DNA from 2 places in the Bradyrhizobium sp. AZCC 2289 genome. Region 1 is predicted to be linked to the other one. Evidence: predicted binding sites of a transcription regulator. Region 1 holds the regulator's gene; the other holds the start of a gene.

Evidence for each region. Region 1 encodes LexA, which represses DNA repair genes until DNA is damaged. Its sites were predicted from a motif close to TGTTCNNNNTGTGTTCNG; they were not measured.
Region 2: ruvC (crossover junction endodeoxyribonuclease RuvC) is a predicted target of LexA. The motif match lies at 2,581-2,598, and genes of this name have one in related genera.

What each region holds. Positions count from the first base shown of each region.
Region 1 is NZ_JAZHRY010000001.1:10,049,336-10,053,543, reverse strand. It holds gene V1289_RS47335 (hypothetical protein) at 1-164, opposite strand, end outside; gene V1289_RS47330 (hypothetical protein) at 301-729, opposite strand; gene V1289_RS47325 (hypothetical protein) at 951-1,157, opposite strand; gene lexA (transcriptional repressor LexA) at 1,351-2,061, opposite strand; gene V1289_RS47315 (molybdopterin molybdotransferase MoeA) at 2,275-3,501, opposite strand; gene V1289_RS47310 (HAD family hydrolase) at 3,513-4,139, opposite strand.
Region 2 is NZ_JAZHRY010000001.1:6,054,963-6,059,170, reverse strand. It holds gene V1289_RS28745 (NUDIX hydrolase) at 1-366, opposite strand, end outside; gene ruvB (Holliday junction branch migration DNA helicase RuvB) at 366-1,412, opposite strand; gene ruvA (Holliday junction branch migration protein RuvA) at 1,409-2,026, opposite strand; gene ruvC (crossover junction endodeoxyribonuclease RuvC) at 2,023-2,550, opposite strand; gene V1289_RS28725 (YebC/PmpR family DNA-binding transcriptional regulator) at 2,744-3,490, opposite strand; gene V1289_RS28720 (methyl-accepting chemotaxis protein) at 3,691-4,208, shown strand, end outside.

The DNA.
Region 1 (4,208 bases):
TCCGCCGCCCCCGCCGGCATCTGGACCAGCGTAAACGTCGCATCCGGAAATTGTTCCCAGATCGCCAGATCCTCTGCCGCGACGTTAAGCCATCCAAACCTGAACATGTATCGGCCGGGCTCGGTGACGTGCCCGGCTTTTTGCCAAGTGATCTTGGTGACCACCGATCACTCCTTTCTTGGCATCTTTCGGCGACGTACAGCTCTTCTTGCGCCCCCGGATTGCGTCCCGGAGGCGCTCCAATACCATTTCACTCACCGCGCGTCGCAACGCTCGCCGGCCGGAACCGGCGGCGAAGGATCAGCCGATCGAGATCGACGTCGCTGGAGGCGTTTCGACGGCCGGCGCCGCGCGCTCGGTGATCGGATGAGTCACCGTCACCGGCAATTGCAGTACGCTGACCCGCTGTCCCTCGCAGAGCTGCGTCACCAGCACAAAGCTTCCGTCCGGAAACTCGACCGCGTCATGGTGACGTTCCCGAACATGCGGATCGATCATGTTGAACTTGCCGACGCGGAAGCCGACGGTCCGGGTCCAGATCCACCGGTTGTCGTATTTGACGTCTTCGGCAAACGCCAGTTCGGTTCCGGGAAGCATGCAGACCGCGACGTTGGGTTCGCTCTCTGATGCAAATCCGCGGGTCGATGTGCCGCGGAATGTCGTGGTGATCAGCGTCTCTCCGACCTTGGCGGGGCGCGTCGCCATAGCGTGCAGACTATAGTCACACATCGGATGCTCCTCATTCGAGATAGCCGACCCGTGCCTCCTGTTGAGGCAACAGGCCCATATCAGAGTAGACACAGCATACGCGCCTTTGTGGGCAATTGTGCGGCTGGCGTAGGCTTGTCAGATCACAAACGCGCTAACACGCGCTCGGTTCGAACCGTGGGAGCGCGGCGCGCAAAAAAAAGCTCCGACTCCGCCGGGGCCTCTTTTCGTGTCCGAGTTGATCAGTGGCCGGCGGGTGCCGAGAAGCCGCTGTAAGCCCAGCCGGACGGCGCGGGGGCGGCGACCGAATTATTGGCGTTGCGGAATTGCTCGCCGGCCACCACGCGGTTCGCCTTGTTGGCGCGGTGCCGTTCGGCCGCTGAAGCGAACTGCGACGTCGATGCGGCAATCAATGCCGAAACCAGAACCGTCAAAATGGTCTTGCGCATGGTTGTCTCCTCGTGTTGCACGCTGTTTTCGACGAAGCGGGTGCGCTTCGTTGCTTGCGTGCCGAGGATCTAGCGCCGGACTGGGCCGCGGATAATCCTTGCGATTGCCGAAGGACCATCCATCAGGGGTGGATAATCCGCCCCTTGCAGGGAATCGAAAGCGGACCAGCGCGTCCGCTCAATACTTCCGGTCTCAATACTTCCGGTAAAGCCCGATCAGCTTGCCCTGAATCCTGACCCGGTTCGGCGGCAGGATGCGGACTTCGTAGGAGGTATTGGCCGGCTCGAGCGCGATCGAGGCGCCGCGGCGGCGGAAGCGTTTCAGCGTGGCTTCCTCCTCGTCGATCAGCGCCACCACGATATCGCCGGTGTCGGCGGAGTCGTTGCGCTGGATCAGCGCCATGTCGCCGTCGAGAATGCCGGCGTCGACCATGGAATCGCCGCGCACTTCGAGCGCGTAGTGCTCGCCGGAGCCGAGCATATCCGGCGGCACGCTGATGGTATGGCTGCGGGTCTGCAGCGCCTCGATCGGCGTACCGGCGGCGATCCGGCCCATCACGGGCACCGCGACCGGGCGGTTGCCGTCGTCCTCGGAAGCACCGGCGCCGGAGCTGCGGACCTTGCCCAGCGTGCCTTCGATGACGCTTGGGGTGAAGCCGCGGCGGCCGTTGCCGTTACCGCTGCCCGACAACTCGGGCAGCTTGATGACCTCGATGGCGCGGGCGCGATTGGGCAGGCGGCGGATGAAGCCGCGCTCTTCCAGCGCGGTGATGAGTCGGTGGATACCGGACTTCGAGCGCAGGTCGAGCGCATCCTTCATCTCGTCGAAGGAGGGCGGTACGCCAGCCTCTTTCAGCCTTTCGTTGATGAAACGCAGAAGTTCATACTGTTTGCGCGTAAGCATCTCGAGCATTCCCCCGGTTGGTCGCGTCTTCGATTCCCTGAGATCGGGAGTCCGATATCGGGAGTCCGATATCGGAAGTCCGAAACTCCCATTCCTAGACACAAGGTCTCGAAACAAATCATGAACGGACACTATATGTTCGATACATGTTCCGCAACCACTTAATTTCCGGTGAACGCGACCCGGTTTTGCCGGAACGTGCCGCCCGGCGCTTCACTCCGGCAAACGCAGGAGTTCGCATGGCGCGCCGGCACCGGCTGCGGGTGCAAACGGCGGACGTATCACAAGTGCCCTTGCCGCAGCGAGATTCCCGAGCAGCGAACTGTCCTGATGGGTGACCGGGGTTGCGATCAGCGCGCCGTCCGCGCGCTCCTCGAGGCGGGCGCGCAAGTAATCCTCGCGCTGGTCGTTGGCGGCGAGATCGCGGCCGAGCAGCGCCGCTTCTCTGGTGTGATGAACGCTGGCGCGGCCCGACAGCGCCCGAATCAACGGCACCAGAAACAGAAAACCGCAGACATAGGAGGAGACGGGATTGCCGGGCAGGCCGATCACCCGCATTGCGCCGAGCCGGCCATGCATCATCGGTTTGCCCGGCCGCATCGCGATCCGCCAAAACGCCATGGTGACGCCCTCCGCCTCCAGCGATTGCTTGACGAGGTCGTGGTCGCCGACCGAGGCGCCGCCGGTGGTGATCAGGATGTCCGCGCCGGATGCGCGGGCCCGGCGGATGCCCTCGGTGGTGGCCGCGACCGTGTCGGCGGCGATGCCGAGGTCGATAGTCTCGGCGCCCTCGGCCCGCGCCAGCGCGCGGAGCGCATACCCGTTGGAATAGACGATCTGGCCGGGGCCGGGGATGGTGCCCGGCATCACCAGTTCGTCGCCGGTCGCCAGCACCGCGACCTTCGGGCGGCGGCGGACGGCGAGTTCCGGATAGTTCATGCCGGCGGCGAGCGAGAGGTCGCGATCGGTGAGGCGGCTTCCCCCGGCAAGCAGCACGTCGCCCTCGCGGAAATCGACGCCGGCGGGGCGGATGTGCCGGCCGGTTTTCGCGGCCTCCGTGATGGTGATGTGGTCGCCGCCGACCGCCGGATCTTCCCGAACCGTGTCTTCCTGGATGATGACGGCATCGGCGCCGTCGGGGATCACGCCGCCGGTGAAAATCCGCACCGCCTCGTTGGCGCCGACCTTTTTCTCGAACGGGCGACCGGCCGCCACCTCGCCGATCACCTTCAGTCGTGCGGTGAGATCGCCGACGTCCGCCGCGCGCACGGCATAGCCGTCCATCGCCGACATCGCCTGCGGCGGCTGGGTGCGCCGTGCGGCAACGTCGCGCGCGAGCACGCGATGATAGGCGGCATCGAGCGCGACCATTTCTTCGGGCAACGGTTCTGCGCCTGCGAGGATCGCGTTGAGAGCATCGGCAACCGGCATCAAGGCCACGGGCAAAACTCCTAAATTCCGAGTGCGGCGAGGGCTTCGGCAACGTCGTCCGGCGATGTCACGTGAACCGCAACCAGGCCGCGCGCCCGGGCGCCTTCGATATTGGCGGCGACGTCGTCGAAGAACACGATGCGTTCGGCGGGCACGCCGATCGCTCTCACCACGTGATCATAGGCTGCCGCATCGGGCTTTCGAAGCCCGATGGTCGATGACAAAAACACTTCGCGGAAATGGCCGAGCACGTCGGCATAGGCTTTCGAGAAATGCTCGACATGCGGCCGGTTGGTGTTGGAGAAGGCGTATAGCGGCAGGTGCGCCGCGGCGCGTTTCAAAAGCGGTGCGATGCCCGGCATTTCGCCGGCGAAGATCGCGTTCCAGCCCTCCAGGAACTGGGCATCGGAAATGCCGATGCCGAGCGCGTCGCGCAGGCTTTGAAAGTAGGCCGCGTCCTCGATCTTGCCGACCTCGTGATCCCGGTAGGATGCTTCGCGGACGAATCGCGCGGCAAGGTCGGCCGGCGCACGGCCGGCATGGCCGGCCCAGCAGGCCAGCGCCTTGCCGAAATCGATATCGAGCACCACGCGGCCGAGATCGAACAGCAACGCGTCGGCGGAGTTGGGGGCGAGGCTTGAGATCATCCCGGTCGTTTACAAAACCGGATCAATTCGGGCAATGGCTGGACGGTATCGGCCGCAGCCTCATCCTGG
Region 2 (4,208 bases), 4.0 Mb from region 1:
GGTCAAGGGCGCCAGCGGAAGATCGGCCGGCGCCGCCGGGTCGACCCAGACCATCGCCTCGATCTCGGCTTGCGGCGCAATGTGGCCGGTGACATCGATCTCGTACAGCGATGCGCGGACCCGAAAGCCGGGCTCGTTGGCCGAGACGGCGTCAAACTCGCCGAGACGCTGGATCGAGTCGGGGACCAAACGGCAACCAAGCTCCTCGTCGATTTCGCGCGCCAGCGCCGTGACGTCGTCTTCGCCGGAATCGCGTTTTCCGCCCGGCTGCATGAACGCCGTCGTCCCGCGCTTGCGCACCAGCAACACCCGGCCGGCCGGATCACGGATCAGGGCCGCGACGATCTCGATGGTGCCCGACATCATCACTCCTCTTCGCTTTGCCCGAACAATCCGAATTGGGCGGGATCGCGCGCCGGCTCGGCGAGGCCGAGATGGCGGAACGCGTGCGACGTCAAGAGCCGGCCGCGCGGGGTGCGCTGCAGATAACCGCACTGGATCAGAAACGGCTCGATGATGTCCTCGATCGCGTCGCGCGGCTCCGACAACGCCGCCGCCATGGTCTCGACGCCGACCGGACCGCCGCCATAGTTCATCGCGATGGTGGTGAGATAGCGCCGGTCCATCGCATCGAGGCCGGCGGCGTCGACCTCGAGCGCGCTCAGCGCATGGTCGGCGATGGCGCGGTCGATCGAACTGGCGTCCGCGGCGGACGCAAAATCCCGCACCCGCCGCAGCAGCCGGCCGGCGATCCGCGGCGTGCCGCGGGCGCGGCGCGCGATCTCGTTGGCGCCGTCCGCCGTCATGCCGATATTGAGCACGCGGGCGCCGCGGGTGACGATCTTCTCCAGTTCTTCCTCGGTATAAAAGTTCAGCCGCACCGGAATGCCAAAGCGGTCGCGCAGCGGATTGGTGAGCAGCCCTGCGCGCGTGGTGGCGCCGACCAGGGTGAATTTGGCCAGATCGATCTTGACCGAGCGCGCCGCCGGTCCCTCGCCGATGATGAGGTCGAGCTGAAAATCCTCCATCGCGGGATAGAGCACTTCCTCGACCGCCGGGCTGAGGCGATGGATTTCATCGATGAACAAAACGTCGCGCTCTTCGAGATTGGTCAGGAGTGCGGCGAGATCGCCGGCCTTGGCAATCACCGGGCCGGAGGTGGCGCGAAATCCGACGCCGAGTTCGCGCGCGACGATCTGCGCCAGCGTGGTCTTGCCGAGTCCGGGCGGGCCGACGAACAACACGTGATCCAGTGCCTCGCCGCGTTTGCGCGCGGCCTCGATGAAGATCGAAAGATTGGCCCGCGCCTGCGCCTGGCCGACGAATTCGGACAGCAATTGCGGCCGCAGCGCGGTGTCGCCGACATCGTCGCTGCGGCGCTCGGGTGTGACGATGCGGGAGGGCGGGTTCACTTCGACAATTCCTTCAGCCCCAACCGGATCAGTTGCGCGGTTTCCGCCTTCTCGCCGGCGCTGCGCGAGGCGGCGGCGATCGCGGCGGCCGCCTGCGGCTGGCCGTAGCCGAGATTGACCAGCGCCGAGATTGCGTCGGTGACCGGGCGCGGCGCGCGGTCATTGTCGAGCGCGCCGCTCAGATGCACCAGCGCCGGATCGACACTGGCGAACGCCGGCGCCTTGTCCTTCAATTCGGTGACGATGCGCTCGGCCACTTTGGGACCGACGCCCGGCGTGCGCGTCACCGCGGCCTTGTCGCGCAGCGCGATCGCGTTCGCAAGATCCGCCGGCGGCAGCGTGGAGAGCACGGCGAGCGCGACCTTGGCGCCGACGCCCTGCACGGTCTGCAACAGCCGGAACCATTCGCGCTCCATGTCGCTGCGAAAGCCGAACAGTTTGATCTGATCCTCGCGCACATAGGTCTCGATCGACAGCACCGCGGCCTCACCGGGCGCCGGCAGCGCCTGCAACGTGCGCGACGAGCAATGCACCTGATAGCCGACGCCGCCGACATCGAGGATGACATAATCCTCGCCGTAGCTGTCGATCAGGCCCTTGAGTTTGCCGATCATAGCCCGGCCACCTTCAGCCGCAGCGATGCGCTCTGGCGGTGATGCGCATGCGTAATGGCAATCGCCAGCGCGTCGGCGGCGTCGGCGGATTTCGGTTCGGCCTTGGGCAGTAATATCCTCAGCATCACCGCGATCTGGTTCTTGTCGGCGTGGCCGGCGCCGACCACCGTCTTCTTGACCTGGTTGGGGGCATACTCCGCAACGGAGATGCCGAACATCGCCGGCGCCAGCATGGCAACCCCGCGCGCCTGGCCGAGTTTCAGCGTGGCGACGCCGTCCTTGTTGACAAAGGTCTGCTCGACCGCGGCCTCGGCCGGCTTGAAATCGCCGAGCACAGCGGCAAGCCCCTCATGGATCGCCAATAGCCGGCTTGCCAGCGGCAGATTGTCCGGCGCCTCCACCGAGCCGCAGCCGATGAAGACCAGCCGGTTGCCCTCGGTCTCGATCACGCCCCAGCCGGTGCGGCGCAGGCCGGGGTCGATGCCGATGATCCGGACGGGATGGCGAATCGGTGGGGATGTCATGGCGTAGTGATAACGCCAGAGGCCGGTGAACGAAACATAAACAGAGCGTCATCCCCTGCCGGGTCGTCATACCCCGCGAAAGCGGGGTATCCAGTACGCCGCGGCGTTGCGGCTCTTACGCCGGTCTCTGGAATACTGGATCGCCCGGTCAAGCGGGACGACGACAGCGGAGTGTGAAGCGGCAACCGTGGCCTCACCCGCCCATCTTCGCCATTAGCGCGTCCGACACCTCGAAATTGGCGTAGACGTTCTGCACGTCGTCATGTTCGTTCAACAGATCGATCAGCTTCAACAGCTTCTCGCCGGTCTCGTCGTCGACCGCGACCGTGTTGTGCGGTTTCCAGGTCAGCGCCGCCTTGCGGGCTTCGCCGAATTTGGCCTCCAGCGCCTTCGCCACCTCGCGGAAGGTTTCCTGCGAGGCATAGATCTCGTGGCCGCTCGCGCTCGAGATCACGTCGTCGGCGCCGGCCTCGATCGCCGCGTCCAGCATCGCATCGTCGGAGGCCACGCTTGAATCATATTCGATGATGCCGGTGTGATCGAACATGAAGGCCACCGAACCGGTTTCGCCGAGATTGCCGCCGGATTTGGTGAAGTAGGAGCGGATGTCGGAAGCGGCGCGGTTGCGGTTGTCGGTCAGGGCTTCGACGATCACGGCGACGCCGCCGGGGCCATACCCCTCGTAGCGCATTTCGTCGTAGTGTTCGCCGCCAGTGCCGGTCGCCTTCTTGATGGCGCGTTCAATCGAGTCCTTCGACATGTTTTCCTGGCGGGCGGAGATGATCGCCGCGCGCAGCCGCGCGTTCATTGCCGGATCGGGCTGGCCCATCTTGGCCGCGACCGTGATTTCCCGCGCCAATTTGCCGAAAAGCTTCGACCTCTGGGCATCCTGCCGGCCCTTGCGGTGCATGATGTTCTTGAATTGGGAATGGCCGGCCATGCGGGGTCTCTTGGATTCGCCAGGGGAATTTGGGGGTGAAAGCGCGGCCTTATAAGCCCGTGACCGGCCAAAATCAAAGATTTGACGCCGTTTTGGGTATGAAAGTAGTGCCGCCTGCTGGAATATGAGGCAGTTGTTAACCATGACTTCATGCCCGGATGAGAGGATGTCCCACCCAATTTCAACTTTTAAGAGTTCCCATGGCGTTCGGTTTGTTTCGAAAGCGAGTGCCGGAACCGGCTGCGCCTGCCGTCGAACCCAAGGTTCCGGCAAGCGCCGCCGTGGCCGGCGCAACCGCCTCCCCCGAGAGTGATTCGGCCAAGGAAATCCTCGAACTGCTCGAACTCGAACTCGGCGCCATGATCCGCCAGCTCGAGCGCGCGGCCGGTTCGGTCGCCAGCGGCGCCGAAGCGACCGCGGCAACACTATCGACCATCCGCCAGCGCACCGACGCCCTCACCGGCCGCACCAGCGCCGCGCAGTCCACGGCGACGACATTCTCGCAGGCCGCCGACAAATTCACCCACTCGGCACAGGGCATAGGAGCGCAGGTACGCGACGCCGGCAAGCTCGCGGATCTCGCCAGCGACGCTGCCCGCGAAGCCAGCGCCAATGTGGATCGCTTAAGGGAATCCTCCGCCGCCATCGGCAACGTCGTCAATCTGATTGCACAGATTGCGCGGCAAACCACGCTGCTGGCGCTCAATTCCACCATCGA